2 regions of the Gluconobacter sp. P5H9_a genome follow, and region 1 is predicted to be linked to the other one. Evidence: predicted binding sites of a transcription regulator. Region 1 holds the regulator's gene; the other holds the start of a gene.
What was found. The regulator LexA, encoded in region 1, represses DNA repair genes until DNA is damaged. The targets are predictions, from matches to a motif close to TGTTCTANNTANGTTC.
Positions count from the first base shown of each region.

Region 1 (8,066 bases):
GTCAGCCAAGACCGTAAGACAGGCCAGTCTCGAAGAGCTTGAAACTGCACCCGGAATCAGTTCGGGAACGGCCAGAGCCATCTACGGGCACTTCCATCCCGAATGGCTACGGACACAGAGCTGACAATTCCGTGAGGTCTCCCTTTGAACACCGGCTTGGCATAAAAAATACACACATTCAGAGCGGATTGGCGCATACCGGAGACGGATAAACTGTTCTAGACTGCTTTGTGATGCTGACTGATCTGCCAAACGTCCTGACTCTGCTCCGTATTGCGGCCATTCCTGTTCTGGTTGCTTTGCTGGCGCTGCATTCCGCACTCGGTAACGTCGCAGCCTGCGTTGTATACACGGCTGCCTGCATTACGGATTATTTGGATGGTGCCCTGGCACGTCGGTGGCAGATGCTGTCCGAGTTGGGGCGGATGATGGACCCGATTGCTGACAAGCTCCTTGTTGGCGCACTTCTGCTCGCACTGGCAGGCCTGACAGTACTCCCAGTGTATTCCCTCTACGCGGCCATCATCATTATGCTGCGCGAAATTCTTGTTAGTGGCCTACGTGAATACATGGCCTCCCAGCGCGCAACACTTCCATCCACTCGGCTCGCGAAATGGAAGACCGGCATTCAGATGGTCGCAATCGGTTTTCTGATCGGGGGGGACAAAGCTGCAGTCACGCTGCATATCTCATTCCTGCCCGCCACACTGATCGGTGGTATTCTGCTCTGGATTTCAGTTATCCCAACAGTCCTGAGCGGGTGGGGTTACCTCACTGCCGGGCTCACCCGAATGATGGCTTCTCAGCCGCGCAAGTCTTCAAAGATCGTCTCCTGATCTGGACTAGCCGTGATTATTATTGCAGTTATCGGCTCGTCATCTGGCGCTTTTAATTTATGACAGCTAGAGTTCAGGGATCGACCTTATGGGAGTACACAATGCGTAAGGCCGCTCTACTGGCATTACCTCTGGCCCTGAGCGGCTGTGCGGGCATGGGTAAGTTTTTCAATGACACCGCGCTGTGGTCGGGAAGCAACCCCAATGCTCCCCATGGCGATAGTGAGAACCTTCGCAGAGCACGCGGTGAAGTCGTAGCGGCTGCACCAATCCTGCCAGAAGGCGGGAATATGTGGCCTGGCTCGCCTCAGCCTCTGCCAACCCTTAAAGACGTGGTAAACCCTGACAGCGTATTTAATAAGGCTCTCGGCGATCCAGCCACGTATTTTGGTGGCGCCACACTCGACAAAAATTTCATGGGCGGTATCGCCGGTGCCGGTGCTCTCGGCGTCTCTGGGCCGCAGATGAAGCCAGGCGATACCATGTCCGTCGGTGAGAAGATCGACGCAATGCGGGGCGTTTCGGAAGATCGCAGTCACTTTATTCCTACGCTTCCGACGAGCGTTCCGGATAATGCTGGTCGCTTCCTGAACAAAAACCCCGACAAAACAATCATCATCCCGAATGGGGACGGAACGAGCACTCTGATCGCTCCTGACGGTAAAGTCCGCGTCGTGCGCGGCGTACCGTCAGTTCCTAATAAATAATCATCAGAAATTATCTGCCTTGCCGGAGCATTAATCCGACAAGGCAGTTCTTTCAGTAATGCCTGAAAAGGGCGACCAGCCGCCCCTGTATGCGCACACGCGCAGCAGGTAGAATACGTGTCTCGTATTCCCGATTAGCGGCTTCCAAAGCAATCGTAGAACCACGACGGCGCAGCTTCTTGAGGGTCACTTCCTGATCATCAATCAGCGCGACAACGATCTGACCATTATCCGCCACTTCGCCGCGACGGATGATGGCAACATCACCGTCCAAAATGCCAGCTTCAATCATGGAATCACCCGCGACTGTGAGAGCATAATGCTCTCCAGTGCCGAGCAGGGACGATGGCACCTGAATCTGTGCGCTATCATCCTGCAAGGCCTCAATAGGGAGGCCGGCAGCAATGCGTCCATAAAGTGGAAGCTGAACGCTTGTGTTTTCAACGGGAGAGCGAGGCGCCTCGGAAAATGTCCCGGGAAGATCCTGACGACCACCCTCAACAACTGTTGGAACGAAAGGCGCCGGATTAGCCACGGCATCCACAGCAGGGGCCTCAAGCCCCATATGCGGCAGACGCAGAACTTCAAGCGCTCTTGCACGATGGTGATGCCGTCGTAGGAAGCCACGCTCTTCAAGTGCGGAGATCAGGCGATGAATCCCCGATTTGGAACGAAGCTCTAGGGCGTCCTTCATTTCATCGAAGGAAGGGGAATAACCCGTCCGCCGAAGATGTTCGTCAATGTATAGCAAAAGCTGGTGCTGCTTACGCGTCAGCATACAGGCGCTCCCATGCGCCTCGGTGGAGGCAAAATCTGAAGATTGAGACACTGCATAAACTTATGCGACGCTCTTTTGTTCCTTATAGGTTCCCGTTCGTCCACCTGCAAGAACATCTACCAGGCATCAACAAAGCTTTTATCTGGCTAAAAACCTTGGTTTTTGCGGAAAAATGCACCTTATCCTTGGATTTTCTTCAGAAAGCCTTGACCTAGGACATACAAATCAGCATGTTGCGCCGAACTAGATCAACCTGCTGCTTTGGCACTTGCGAGCGGCATCAGGACGGCGCAAGCCCGAGGGTATCATGGGAAAAAGCAACGTTATTCAGATCCGTCTCGTCTCGTCGGCTGACACCGGCTACTTCTACGTCACGAAGAAGAACGCACGTTCTGCTACGGGCAAGATGGAAGTCCGTAAGTATGACCCGGTTGCCCGCAAGCACGTGACCTTCCGCGAAGCCAAGATCAAGTAAGATCTCGCGGATCATACGACGTTAAAAAAGGCGGCCTTTGGGTCGCCTTTTTTATTGGCTCAATTTCTGACGAATAGACTTTTCCAAACATAAAAAAAAGAGCCGAGAACAGCTCTTAAAATAGTTTATCGTGCGGACCGTAGGGGATAACGATATCACCGTTACGCGTCAGATTGAGCATGGCACGGGAACGTTCATCAAGAATGTCAGCATCAAGAGCCTTCTCTTTCAGAGCTAGCACTCGACGGTGCCATACCGCCTGTTCATCCTTGGCATCCTGCTGCGCCTGGATAGCCTGCTGCTGAAGCACAAGCTGATCCTGATAGGCACGGATACCATGAGCGCCATGAAGGGCGTTCCACCCGAAATAAGCGGTCAGGGACAGAAAGAGCACAGGGGGGGCAACCGCGCGGATGGCACGTTTGATAAGTCTGACGGGTCTCACGCGGGGTAACAGGCTCCCTTGGCTTGAAAACTTCCCAACAATCTAGCTCAGAGAGAGGCTGCGAAACAATCACTGTTGTTCAAGACAGTAGATTATTTTAGCGCGCATATAAAACCGGCCTCCTGAATGGAGGCCGGCTTTTGTTGATCAGGCGGACTTGAGAATGCTGCGACCCGCATAACGGGCTGCGCTTCCAAGCTGCTGCTCAATACGGATCAGCTGGTTATACTTAGCCGTACGGTCAGAACGGGAGAGGGAACCCGTCTTGATCTGACCACAGTTCGTAGCAACAGCAAGATCTGCAATCACGGCGTCTTCAGTTTCACCGGAACGGTGGCTCATGACGCAGGTGTAGCCAGCCTTATGCGCTGTCTCGACTGCTTCCAGCGTCTCCGTCAGCGTGCCAATCTGATTAACCTTCACGAGCAGGGAGTTCGCTGTCTTGGCCTTGATGCCGCGACGAAGGCGCTCAGGATTGGTCACGAACAGATCATCACCAACGAGTTGGAGACGATCACCCAGACGGGACGTCAGCTCAGCCCAGCCTTCCCAGTCATCCTCAGCCAGACCATCTTCAATGGAGACAATCGGATACTTCTTGGCGAGATCTTCGAGGTAAGAGATCATGCCTGAAGAGTCGAACTCTTTGCCTTCACCCTTCAGGTTATAACGGCCGTTGCTGTAGAACTCGGTCGCTGCGCAATCGAGGGCAAACGTCACGTCATCGCCTGGACGATATCCGGCAGCCTCAACGGACTTCGTAATGAAGCTCAGAGCTTCATCAGCAGACTTCAGACCCGGAGCAAAACCGCCCTCATCACCAACATTGGTGTTGTGACCAGCAGCAGACAGACCCTTCTTGAGAGCAGCGAAGATTTCAGACCCCATGCGCACGGCATCAGCCAACGTCGGCGCACCAACTGGCTGGATCATGAACTCCTGAATGTCGATCGGGTTATCCGCGTGTTCGCCACCATTCACGATGTTCATCATGGGAACCGGAAGCGTGTGCGCGAAAACGCCACCGACATAGCGATAGAGCGGCAGTTCCAGCTCTTCTGCCGTCGCCTTGGCAACCGCGAGAGAAACGCCGAGAATTGCATTCGCACCAATGCGGGACTTGTTCGGCGTGCCATCCAGCTCGATCATCGCGTTGTCGATTGCGATCTGATCTTCGGATTCGGCACCCTGCAGCACTTCAAGGATTTCGTCTTCGACAAAACCACAGGCCTTCAGAACACCTTTGCCGTTGTAACGGGACTTGTCCCCGTCACGCAGCTCAACGGCTTCGTGGGCGCCAGTGGAAGCACCGGAAGGAACTGCGGCGCGACCGCGGGCACCAGACGACAGCTCAACCTCAACCTCAACGGTTGGGTTACCACGGCTGTCCAGGATCTCGCGGGCGGTGATATCAACAATGGCGCTCAATGGAAGCTCTCCTGGATATGCGTGAACCGGGGGTGGCTCATAACCGTTCGGGACGGACCACACGTCTCGTCTCAAAATCAGAACACAAGGTCAATCGACGACATGCGTCTTCCTTTCCTCGCCCTGATCCTCGGTTTGGCAGGACTTATACCTTTCCTGACCCTTGGAGGGTGGATTTTCCTCGCCGGACTTTTCTCCCCACTTCCACATCTAACCGTTATTCTTCTGGCCTATGGGGCATGCATCCTGTCTTTTCTCGGTGCAGTCCACTGGGGCCTCGCCATGGAACGGCCAGATATCATCACAGTTCAGGGAACAGCAGATCGCGACCGCCAGAGACTCCTTCTGGGAGTCTGCCCTGCACTCTGGGCATGGCTTTCACTGTGCGTCGGACTGCTTGGAGGGCTGCGCGCCGGATACCTGCTTGAGGTTATCGGTTTTCTGGCAACGTTTGCTGTAGAACGAATGGCCTGGAAGAATGGCGCACTGCCACCGGGGTACATGCCCCTAAGGGGCGTTCTGACGGTGGGGGCTGTCATGAGTCTCCTTATGGCAGCCCTGGCGCCGTTACAGAATTATACGTTGTAAGATTTGGCCAAAGCGTCAAACGCTTTAAGGCGGGTCAACAATGCCCGCATTTCTGAAAGCGGCACCATTGTTGGACCATCACTCGGAGCATGATCCGGGTCCTGGTGTGTCTCGATGAACACTGCCGCAACACCGATAGACAACGCGGCACGGGCGAGGGGTTCAACGAACTCCCTCTGGCCGCCTGTAGAGGCCCCTAGGCCACCCGGTTGCTGCACAGAGTGGGTGGCATCAAAAACAACCGGATAGCCCGTCTGAGCCATAATTGGCAGGCCACGCATATCACTGACGAGCGTGTTATAACCAAAGCTCGTGCCACGATCACAAAGCATGATTCGCTCGTTACCGGTTGAAGCCAGCTTGGCCGCGACATTTGCCATATCCCAAGGTGCCAGAAACTGACCCTTCTTGACATTGATGGCACGTCCAGTTTCACCGGCAGCAAGCAGCAGATCAGTTTGCCGACACAGGAAAGCAGGGATCTGGAGCACGTCCACCGCTTCCGCAGCGACAGCACATTGCTCGGCAGCATGAACATCCGTCAGAACAGGAACGTCAAAGCGTTCACGGATAGAAGCGAGAATATCCAGCCCCATCTCCATGCCTACACCGCGGGCCGCATTCACGGAACTACGGTTCGCTTTGTCATAACTGCTCTTGTAGATCAGCCCGATATCCAGCTCTCGACATACCGTGGAGAGAGCATCTGCCATCTCCACAGCATGATCTCGGGATTCAATCTGGCACGGCCCGGCAATCAGCGTGAAGGGCCGGTCCTGACCAATCTCGAGCTTTCCAATCTGGAAGCTCACTTGCTTTCAGCCCGCTTGCGAGCTGCCCCGATAAATCCGGCGAAAAGCGGATGCGGATCAAACGGCTTGGACAGCAGTTCCGGATGATATTGCACGCCGATGAACCAGGGATGATCCGGGTATTCCACGACTTCTGGCAGAACGCCGTCCGGAGACATTCCAGAGAAACGCAGACCCGTCTTTTCCAGGCGATCCTTGTAGTGAAGGTTCACTTCCCAGCGATGACGGTGACGCTCCCGAATATCGGTCGTGCCATAGATCTCCGCAGCACGTGATCCTGCAGCCAGCTTGGCCGGGAATGCACCGAGACGCATCGTGCCGCCAAGATCACCGCCTTCACGGCGGCGCATCAGCTCATTGCCGTTTGCCCATTCCGTCATGAGGCCAACCAGCGGTTCACTCGTGGGGCCGAACTCGGTGGAAGACGCTTTCGTGAGGCCTGCAAGCGAACGGGCACATTCAATCACGGCCATCTGCATACCGAAGCAAATGCCAAGGAACGGAATGCCGTTTTCACGCGCATAACGAACGGCCTGAATTTTGCCCTCTGCGCCACGCTCACCGAAGCCACCCGGAACCAGAATGGCATCCGCATCCTTCAGGCGCTCGGCAATATCACCTGACTTCTCGAATTCTTCCGATTCGATCCAGTCGAGTTTGACGCGTACATTGTTCGCGATACCGCCATGCAGCAGGGCTTCCGCCAACGACTTGTAGCTATCCAGAAGCGCCGTGTACTTGCCGACGACAGCAACCTTGACCTCGCCCTCAGGCTCACGAATCGCGTGGACGATCTTTTCCCAGCGCGTCAGGTCCGGCGAGCCTTCGAACGGCAGACCGAAATAACGCAGAACTTCGCGATCCATGCCTTCGTTATGGTACGAAATCGGGCACGCGTAGATCGTATCCACGTCCAGCGCCGCAATCACTGCTTCAGAACGGACGTTACAGAAGTTCGCAATCTTGCGGCGTTCGTTTTCCGGAATCGGACGATCCGAACGACACAGCAGAACCTGCGGCTGAATGCCGACATTCTGCAGTTCCTTGACGGAATGCTGCGTCGGCTTCGTCTTCAACTCACCGGCTGAGGGGATGTAGGGCAGGAGCGTCAGATGAACGCACATGGTCTGGTTATGGCCCAGATCATTGCGAAGCTGACGAATGGCCTCAAGGAAGGGAAGGCTTTCAATGTCGCCAACCGTTCCGCCAATTTCCACCAGAACGAAATCATACTCTTCCGTCCCAGCCACCACGACATCCTTGATGGCGTCCGTGATGTGCGGAATGACCTGAACGGTTCCGCCCAGATAGTCGCCGCGACGTTCGCGGGCGATGACATCGGAATAGATGCGACCTGTTGTGGTGTTGTCTGCACGGCGGGCATGGACGCCCGTAAAGCGCTCATAATGACCAAGGTCGAGGTCGGTTTCGGCCCCGTCGTCAGTAATGAACACCTCACCATGCTGATACGGGCTCATCGTGCCCGGATCCACGTTCAGGTAAGGGTCCAGCTTACGCATGCGGACCTTGTAACCGCGTGCCTGGAGGAGAGCAGCAAGAGCCGCAGAAGCGATACCCTTGCCGAGAGAAGATACCACACCGCCGGTGATGAATACGAAGCGCGTCATGGGCGCTCCTCATACACCGAAGGTGGGGGCGAGGGGAAGCGTCGAGATGCTTCCCGATTCAGTTAGTGAGCAGGCGTCTCGGCAGGAGCCGGAGCAGCAGGGGTTGCAGGCGCAACAGGAGCCGTCGTCGGGGCAGGCGGATCTGCAAGGATATCATGGCCGCCGACACCCGAGGAAGCACCGCGGTTCAGAAGGGCCAGAACGAGGCAGAGCAGCATGAAAACGCCAGCAAGCACAGATGTCGCACGCGTCAGCAGCGTTGCCGTGCCGCGGCCAGTCATGAAGGAGCCCATGCCCTGGCTGCTACCGATGCCGAGGCCGCCGCCTTCACTGCGCTGGATCAGGATCGTACCGATCAGGGCCAGTGTG
Region 1 is NZ_JACRVW010000002.1:447,816-455,881, forward strand. Features, by position in the region: gene uvrC (excinuclease ABC subunit UvrC) at 1-124, shown strand, start outside; gene pgsA (CDP-diacylglycerol--glycerol-3-phosphate 3-phosphatidyltransferase) at 234-836, shown strand; gene KP708_RS03870 (hypothetical protein) at 938-1,543, shown strand; gene lexA (transcriptional repressor LexA) at 1,596-2,321, opposite strand; gene rpmG (50S ribosomal protein L33) at 2,629-2,796, shown strand; gene KP708_RS03885 (septum formation initiator family protein) at 2,912-3,241, opposite strand; gene eno (phosphopyruvate hydratase) at 3,389-4,669, opposite strand; gene KP708_RS03895 (DUF3429 domain-containing protein) at 4,772-5,257, shown strand; gene kdsA (3-deoxy-8-phosphooctulonate synthase) at 5,245-6,069, opposite strand; gene KP708_RS03905 (CTP synthase) at 6,066-7,697, opposite strand; gene secG (preprotein translocase subunit SecG) at 7,760-8,066, opposite strand, start outside.

Region 2 (8,066 bases), on a different contig from region 1:
CAGACACTAAGAAAATACACACTTCTCCATGCGGGCTGAAGTGGACGCTGATCAAGCCGGTTTTCGTCGGAGACGTAGAGGATGCTCCTCCATTTTCCATGGATCAGATCGAGCCGATAGGCGACCGGCTGATTAAGACCACTCATTCCCTTCCCCTGCCGAAAGAGCTTATCGAGTATCTGGAGCCCGTATGGAACTCTTATGCTGCGGACGTTTCCAAGAGCGACGCCTCGTAGAGTACGTGGCTGCTCCTCCGTTCGCTGAAAGACTGACCCGTCTCAGTCTCGAACTGGGACGCCTGGACCAGGCGCTAAGAGCGGTATCAGTGACGCCTGCTGTTGTCTTCAGACAACGCCTAACTGCCATCCAGCGATACTGCGCTGTCGATGGCTGGATGATTGATCCCTGGTATCTCGTCGCTGAACTGCATGGTCTTGCTCCGAAAGTAATCGGGCAGGACAGTTTCGAGCGTGGCACGACCGTGGATACTGCCTCTCATGCCTTTACGCTCTGGCGTTGGCATGCTCACCCGGATGAGATGCAGACAAATGCCATTACCGAAGCCGAAGCGTTCCTGAACGACCAGTCATCCGGCTGGGGACCCATCCTCAATGCAGGCATCGCTTTTCATCGCTGGCTGGAGTCCGGCCGTCCCCGTGCTCCCTTCTGCGCAGCGTTAGGCCGCTACTGGTACTCCCATGATATTCTCCGGACGCCTTTAATCCTGACCGGCATCGAAGCAGTCACGCCTGGAGCGCCTTGGGAAATTGAGTCTTGGCTGTGCTGCTGGCTCGATGCTCTTCTGGCCGAAGTCCGTGAGACGCATGACCTCTTACGTCAGCTGGAGCGAGCAAAGAGGCAGGCGCTAGAGAGATGCGGCGCGCAACGTCGGCATTCGCGCGCACCCCAAGCGATCAATATACTGGCGATCCAGCCGCTCGTGTCCGCGTCCATGCTGGCGGATCGTCTCGGCATGTCACTGAAAAGCGCGCTGCAGCTTCTCAGCGTGTTCCAGGACCGGGGCATTGTTGTAGAAGTCACGCACCGGGCGGCTCATCGCCTGTTCGGTCTTGCCGGACTGGATCCCCTTCGCGACGTTGTGACACCGCCCAACCGACCCGTTCCCGGCCGAAAACGCGGGCGTCCGCGTAAGAATGATCCTTTCACGGCACAGTCTGTTCTGGCGGAAGAGAGTGCACAGCTCCAGCCCCCAACTCGGTTGGATCCGGTTCAGTTCGACTATGAGGATCTGGCTGCTGCCATGAATCAGGCAGATGAAGCCATGATGCGAAGCTCCCGGCTAATCGCCCGCCTCAAAGGAAAGATGGCGAGCTAGATCGTTCATCTGGTCAGAAAACCGCAAGAGATGACTCTTGCAACGGTCTCTGGAGTTGCAGAGCGACCGGAGTGGGAGCCGTCAGCCAGGTCTCGATCTCCTTGCGGCTTTCCAGAATGACGGGCATGGCTTTGGGATGATAGGGCGCGACTACGCCATTTGCTTCGGTGGTCAGGAAACCGAAAAGATCGGCCGTGACCTCGCCTTCCTTGAGCTTGCGCACCGAGGTCCAGGACGTCCAGATCCCGGCAAAGAAGCGGAGCGGCTTCGTGGCATCAGCTGCAAACCATACCGGATGAAACGACCCGTCATCCTGTCGCGCCTGTTCCGAGAAAGCCGTAAATGGCACTATGCAGCGATGGGACACCCCGAGCCAACGCCGCCAATGTGGAGAAGCCGTGTTACGAATATTAGTGATACCCCGGTCGACCTTGCGTCCTTTAAGGGCAAACGCCGGAGACGGCATACCCCACCGGGCCAGAACCAGTTCTCGGCCGTTCTGCCCGTGGCGCACAATCGGGGCCACGTAATCAGGGTAAATATCGGGCATGAAGGGAAGGTTGCCCGTGTGGTCATTGAGCACCTCCGCAATGGCGCGGATCTCGTCCTGTGAGGACGTCTGGGCATACAGATTACACATGATCGCTTCCTTGCTCTGAAGCAGGGTGTCCTATTCGGAATTGGCTCTCAGAAGAAAAACACCGATCGGTCCGCCTGTGTTTCCTTTTCAGAAGAAATAAAAGCTGTTGTTGTTTGTGCGGTGGACTTGTGGGCAGAGCCACGCCCTGTGGTCAGCTCGCCAGAGCTGTCTCCGGGGCGTGAGTGACCGCCTTCAGGCGGCTGTCCACAAATCCACGGTTAGGAACCGCCTTTCTGGCTAATTATTCCTATGCCCCGATGCTGGCTGAATACGGTTAGTTCGATTTGGTCTTTTGCACTCGGCAGCCTTTAGCCTCATGCCGCACTCACATAGGTCATCGGTAAAATGCTCCTTGAAGCAGCTCAGCAACTGAGGCGCGCTAAAGGAGACGACCATGACCACACCGACAAGCACTACACGTTCCGAAGCTTTTCACCTTCTGTCCCGCGCTCTTCTGAACATCCGTTCCGAAGCTCAGAGCGTACTCGGATCCAGCGAAACGCTCTCCCCTGAGCATCAACGTGTACTCTCGGCCATTCAGGCTGCTGCCGACGCTGTGCACAACCTTCCGCATCTGCTGGCCGAGCAGACAGAGTCAAACGAGGTCGTCCTTATCGGTGAGGTGACGACCGCGAACGAAACCCTGACAACGCTCAGAATGCGCTGATAAGCCGCGCTTCTGAGCCTGCTGGGCGGAGTGATAACGCTGTCTTACGCAGCGATCTCTCTAAAAAATTAACTTGCGTCCTGTGTTCGTTTGTTCTCTTTCTGTTCTCGTCAAGGAGAACAGTCATGACTTCGAACGCGCTGGCGCGTCTGCGCGAGCAGGTCCGATGCCTCGAGCGTCGGAGCCTGCCTCACTCTATTTTCCGGGTGCTGCCAACAGGCCTGCAGCCGGTCGATGACCATCTAGGCGGTGGCCTCAAAACCGCTAGCCTGCATGACATTCTGGTGCCCGATCCGCTTGAAATTGGTTCCAGCCTCGCCCTGCTTCTGCCTCTGCTCGCGCGCAGTGGCCAGCCTGTTTTCTGGCTGGGGGCGGTCCCCCCTCAGCTCCATGCCTGGGGACTGCACCAGACCGGGATCTCGCTCCGACACCTGATCTGCGTTGAGAGCGATGACGCCAGTGTTCTGGCTGTGGCCGAGGATATCCTGCGCGGTCCCGAGCGAGCCCTTGTCGTGATAGCTGGTCCGCATATCCCCTCCCTGACAGAAGTGCGTCGCCTGAATCTGGCTGCCGAAAGCAGCGGGAATACTGGCTTCTTCCTGCGCTCTGTCAGCGTCTCCCGCTCATCCGGAAAGGACCCCTGTGCCTGCGCCACACGCTGGCAGGTTACTTCTCATCCTTCAGCCCCTCTCTGTTTGCCGGGACTGGTTCTGCCGCTTCCCGGCCCCCGCCGTCTTTCCGTCTCGCTGTTGCGGGTGCGTGGAGGACGTCCTGCCCACTGGCTTCTCGACTGTCCTGACCATGCGCCGCTTCCTCGCCCTGTGGCTTCCTTTCTGGCGCACCGAGCGCCTTCAGCTCTGCCAGCAGGATCATTACCCCCCCGATCGCCCGCTTGTCGTGCACGCGCCTGAGCACAACCGCCAGACGCTCACGGCCGTCAATCCGGTGGCGCTGGCAGCGGGCCTGAGACCCGGCCAATCGCTGGCCCAGGCACGGAGCCTTGTGCCGGACCTCCTGTGCGTCGAGCAGGACACTGACGCCGATGATGCGGCTCTTCACGAGCTCTGTTGCTGGCTGCTGTGGCTGTCGCCCCTGCCCGCTCTGGATGCGCCGGATGGCCTGTACAGTGACACAACTGGCTGTGCCCATCTTTATGGTGGTGAAGAGGCCATGCTGTCTCTTGTCCGGACGCGCCTTTCCGAGAAAGGTCATGCCTGTTCTCTGGCCCTGAGCGACAGCGCGGCGGCCTCGCGCGCTCTGGCACGCTCGCGCCTCGACGGCGCCTGCGTCATCCCGCCTGGTCAGCAGAAACAGGCTCTGGACCGGCTGCCCTGTTCGGCCCTGCCAATTGCCCCGGAGACAGCATCCCGTCTCAATCGTCTGGGACTGACAACCATTGGTGCGCTTGCAGCCCTTCCCCGCGCGCCTCTGGCCAAGCGGTTCGGCGCGGAGCTTCTCACCTGTCTGGATGAAGCCGTTGGCTTTCAGGCAAGACCGCTGAGCGTGGTTCAGGTGCGAGACCGGATCTCCCTGTCGCGCTCGCTTGTCGAGCCTATCGGCACAGCCGAGGCGATTGCGACCGTCATCGACGCTCTCGTGCCGGAAGCCTGCGTCCTGCTGTCACGTCGCGGCGAAGGCGCACGGCAGATCGATTTTCTCTGTGTCCGTGTGGATAACACGGTCCAGGCCATCCGTGTCGGCACGTCCGATCCGACCTCAGACATGCCCCGCCTCCTCCGCCTCCTCAAGAATCAGATTTCCCGGATTGAACCCGGTTTTGGCATCGAGGCTGTCACCCTCACCATCAGCGCCAGCGAGCCCATAGAAGCCGGCCCCGCTCGCCCGGTACTTTCAGACCCAGAGGATCGTCTGGTCGACACGGTGCCCGCGACCCTCATCGACCGGTTGATCAATCGTCCTGGTGTTGCAGCCGTCTATCAGTTTGCGCCCCGGTTTTCCGCCTGGCCAGAAGACGGACAGTCTCGCGTTTCTCCAGGCAACATGGCAAAACCGCCTCTCGCGAGCCAGATGCTCTGGGCGCGGCCGAACATTCTGTTCGATCTGCCCGTCCGGGTGCGGGTCACTGCCCTGCTTCCGGACGGTGCGCCCCGCCAGTTCGTCCTGAAGCGACAGACGCATCGCATTGCTGCGGCCGATGGTCCTGAGCGTCTGCTGGGGGAATGGTGGCACACGGCCGAAAACTATGGCGCGATCCGCGACTACTGGCAGGTCGAGACCACGACCGGCCTGCGCCTGTGGCTGTTTCGCAAAGGCGACGGAACCCATGCCTGGTCCGGTTCGGGCGACTGGTTTCTTCAGGGGGTCTTCTGATGGACGCCCGCGATGATCTGATCCCGGCCAGCACCTCGGACGTGGCCGAAGTCCTGATGCACGCGCTGTGTTACGACGGACGCAGGCGAACGCATGACGCCGCCGAGCTGATGGCGCGTCTCGTAGCCGAGCGTCTGGTCGCTTATCTCGAACGCTCCGGATTTGTCGTGATGCGCGCGCCCACCAGCAACGCGCCTGATAGCAGCCGACACCCCCATCCCCACCGCCGCTAGGCCATGACCGCGCCTTACGTCGAATTGCAGGTGACGTCCTCGTTTTCGTTCCTGCGCTCGGGCAGCCAGCCGGATGAGCTGATGTTCCAGGCGAAAGCCCTGGGCTATGACACGATCGGTCTGACCGACTGGAACACTGTAGCTGGAGCGATCCGCGCCCATCTGGCAGCGCGCGAGGCCGGTCTGCGCCTTTTGCCCGGATGCCGTCTGGCTTTGCGCGATGGCAGTGCGCTCCTGGCCTACCCCCGCAATCGTGCCGGCTGGGCGGGTCTGTGTCAGCTTCTGACGCTTGGTCATCACCGGGGCGAGCGGGACGTGTTCCTTCTAGGATGGGAGGATCTCGTCGCCACGGCCCCGGACCTCGTCCTGATCCTGTTGCCGCCCGAGGATCTGGCAGCGCTTCCCGGGCACGTTCAGAGCCTGCTGGATCTGCCCGGACACAGGGCAAACGAGGAAGGAACCCGGTTTCTCGCGCTGACCATGCGCCGGCAGCCGGGAGATCTGGCGCGGCTTCACGCACTCGCGGCGTTCAGTGCAGCACAAGGTCTGGCCTGCGTTGTGACGGGAGATGTGCTCTACCACGATGCGCGCCGGCACGTTCTTCAGGACGTGGTCACAGCCATCCGGGAAGGCTGCACGGTCGATGCTCTCGGCAACCGCCGTCACGTTCACGCCGATCGCCATCTGAAAGCCCCGGAAGAACAGGCACGCCTCTTCGCTGCCTTTCCGGACGCCCTGGCCAACACACGGCGAATTGCCGAAGGCTGCACGTTCAGTCTGGATGACCTCACCTATCAGTATCCGACCGAAACCGAGAGATCGGGCGAAAGCGCGCAGGATACCCTGACACGCCTGGTCGAGGCCGCACTGCCGCGTCGCTATCCGGCCGGGGCGCCCCCTGAGGTCGAGACGCAGATCGCCCATGAGCTGAGGCTGATCGGCTCTCTGTCCTACGCGCCATATTTCCTGACCGTGAATACGATTGTGCGTCATGCCCGCTCACTCGGGATTGTCTGTCAGGGGCGCGGATCTGCTGCGAACTCGGCCGTCTGCTACGTTTTGGGCATCACGAGTATTGATCCGGTTCGCTCGGGTCTGCTGTTCGAGCGGTTCATCTCGGCCGAACGGCAGGAACCGCCGGATATTGATGTCGATTTCGAAAGCGACCGCCGAGAGGAAGTCATCCAGTGGATCTATCGTCACTATGGTCGCCACCGGGCGGCGCTGTGCGCCACCGTGCAGCGCTATCAGCCCAAGGGCGCGTTGCGCGAAGTCGGCAAGGTTCTGGGGCTACCAGAGGATCTGACCGGCCAGCTTTCCAAACATATTGCCTCGTCCCTGCCGGACCCGGACCTGTACAAGGCGCGCGCGGCTGATCTGGGCCTGAACCTGAAGGATCGCCGCCTGAGCCTGACGTTTCATCTCGCCCGCCAGCTTCTTGGGTTCCCGCGCCAGCTTGGGACGCATCCGGGGGGCTTTGTGCTGACAGAGGATCGCCTGGACGAACTTGTTCCCCTGATGCCGACCGCCATGGACGGCCGTCAGATCATCGTCTGGGACAAAGACGATATCGACGTGCTGCGCTTCATGAAGGTGGATGTTCTGGGACTGGGAATGCTCGGCTGTCTGCGTCGCGGGTTCGAACTGCTGCACACCGTGTATCAGACCCGCATGGATCTCGCTTCGATCCCGGCCGAGGATCCGCAGACCTATCGCATGATCCAGCAGGCCGACACGCTCGGCACGTTCCAGATCGAAAGCCGGGCGCAGATGTCGATGCTGCCGCGCATGAAGCCCAGGACCTTTTATGATCTGGTGATTCAGGTGGCGATCGTTCGGCCTGGGCCGATCCAGGGCGATATGGTCCATCCCTATCTCCGCCGAAGAGAGAAGCTGGAACCTGTCACCTATCCGTCCGAGACTCTGCGGGGCATTCTGGGGAAAACACTGGGCGTGCCGCTGTTCCAGGAGCAGGCGATGCAGGTGGCGATCAACTGCGCGGGCTTTACGCCAGGCGAGGCGGATCAGCTCCGCCGTGCGATGGCCACGTTCAAAATGACAGGCGGGGTCGTGCCGTTCCGCGACAAGCTGGTGAACGGGATGCTGGCCAATGGGTATGAGCAGGGCTTCGCTGAACAGACCGTCGCCCAGCTCGAAGGATTTGGCAGCTATGGTTTCCCTGAGAGCCACGCCGCGTCGTTTGCCCTGATCGCCTATGCGTCCGCCTGGATGAAATGCCACTACCCGGATGTGTTCTGTGCCGCCCTGCTGAACAGTCAGCCCATGGGGTTTTATGCGCCCTCGCAGATTGTTCAGGACGCGCAACGCCATGGCGTCGAGGTCCGGCCGATCTGTATCAATGCCTCACGATGGGACTGCACGCTGGAGCGCGGCCGGAATGGACGGTACGCAGCGGTCCGGCTGGGGTTCAGGATGGTGCGCGGGCTGGCGAACGGACACGGGGCGGCCCTGATCTCGGTCCGAATGCCGGATTATGAGAGTATTGAGGATGTGTGGCGCCGTGCCGATGTGCCGGTCTCGGCCCTGGAATGTCTCGCAGAAGCAGACGCCTTCCGGGTATTCGGACAGATGCGCCGTGCTGCGCTCTGGTCAATCAAGGGGCTCGCGGACACGGCGCTGCCGCTGTTTGAAGCGGCGGATCGGGGCCGGAACTTTCCACTTCCGGAAGTGATCGAGCCTGACATTGTCCTACCGCAGATCTCAGAGCGGGCATCGGTCCATGAAGATTATCGGGCGACCGGACTCAGTCTGAATGGGCATCCCGTCGCCTTCCTGAGGGAGGGCTTGCGAAAAGAGGGGATCGTGCGCTGTGGGGATTTGCCTTACCTGCGGGATGGG
Region 2 is NZ_JACRVW010000013.1:46,710-54,775, reverse strand. Features, by position in the region: gene KP708_RS11895 (glyoxalase superfamily protein) at 1-236, shown strand, start outside; gene KP708_RS11890 (hypothetical protein) at 242-1,336, shown strand; gene KP708_RS11885 (SOS response-associated peptidase) at 1,350-1,976, opposite strand; gene KP708_RS11880 (hypothetical protein) at 2,371-2,643, shown strand; gene KP708_RS11875 (ImuA family protein) at 2,769-3,554, shown strand; gene KP708_RS11870 (DNA polymerase Y family protein) at 3,445-4,974, shown strand; gene KP708_RS11865 (hypothetical protein) at 4,959-5,186, opposite strand; gene KP708_RS11860 (error-prone DNA polymerase) at 5,211-8,066, shown strand, end outside.
Region 2: a site for LexA is predicted at 2,735-2,750, ahead of KP708_RS11875 (ImuA family protein). Genes of this name have one in related genera too.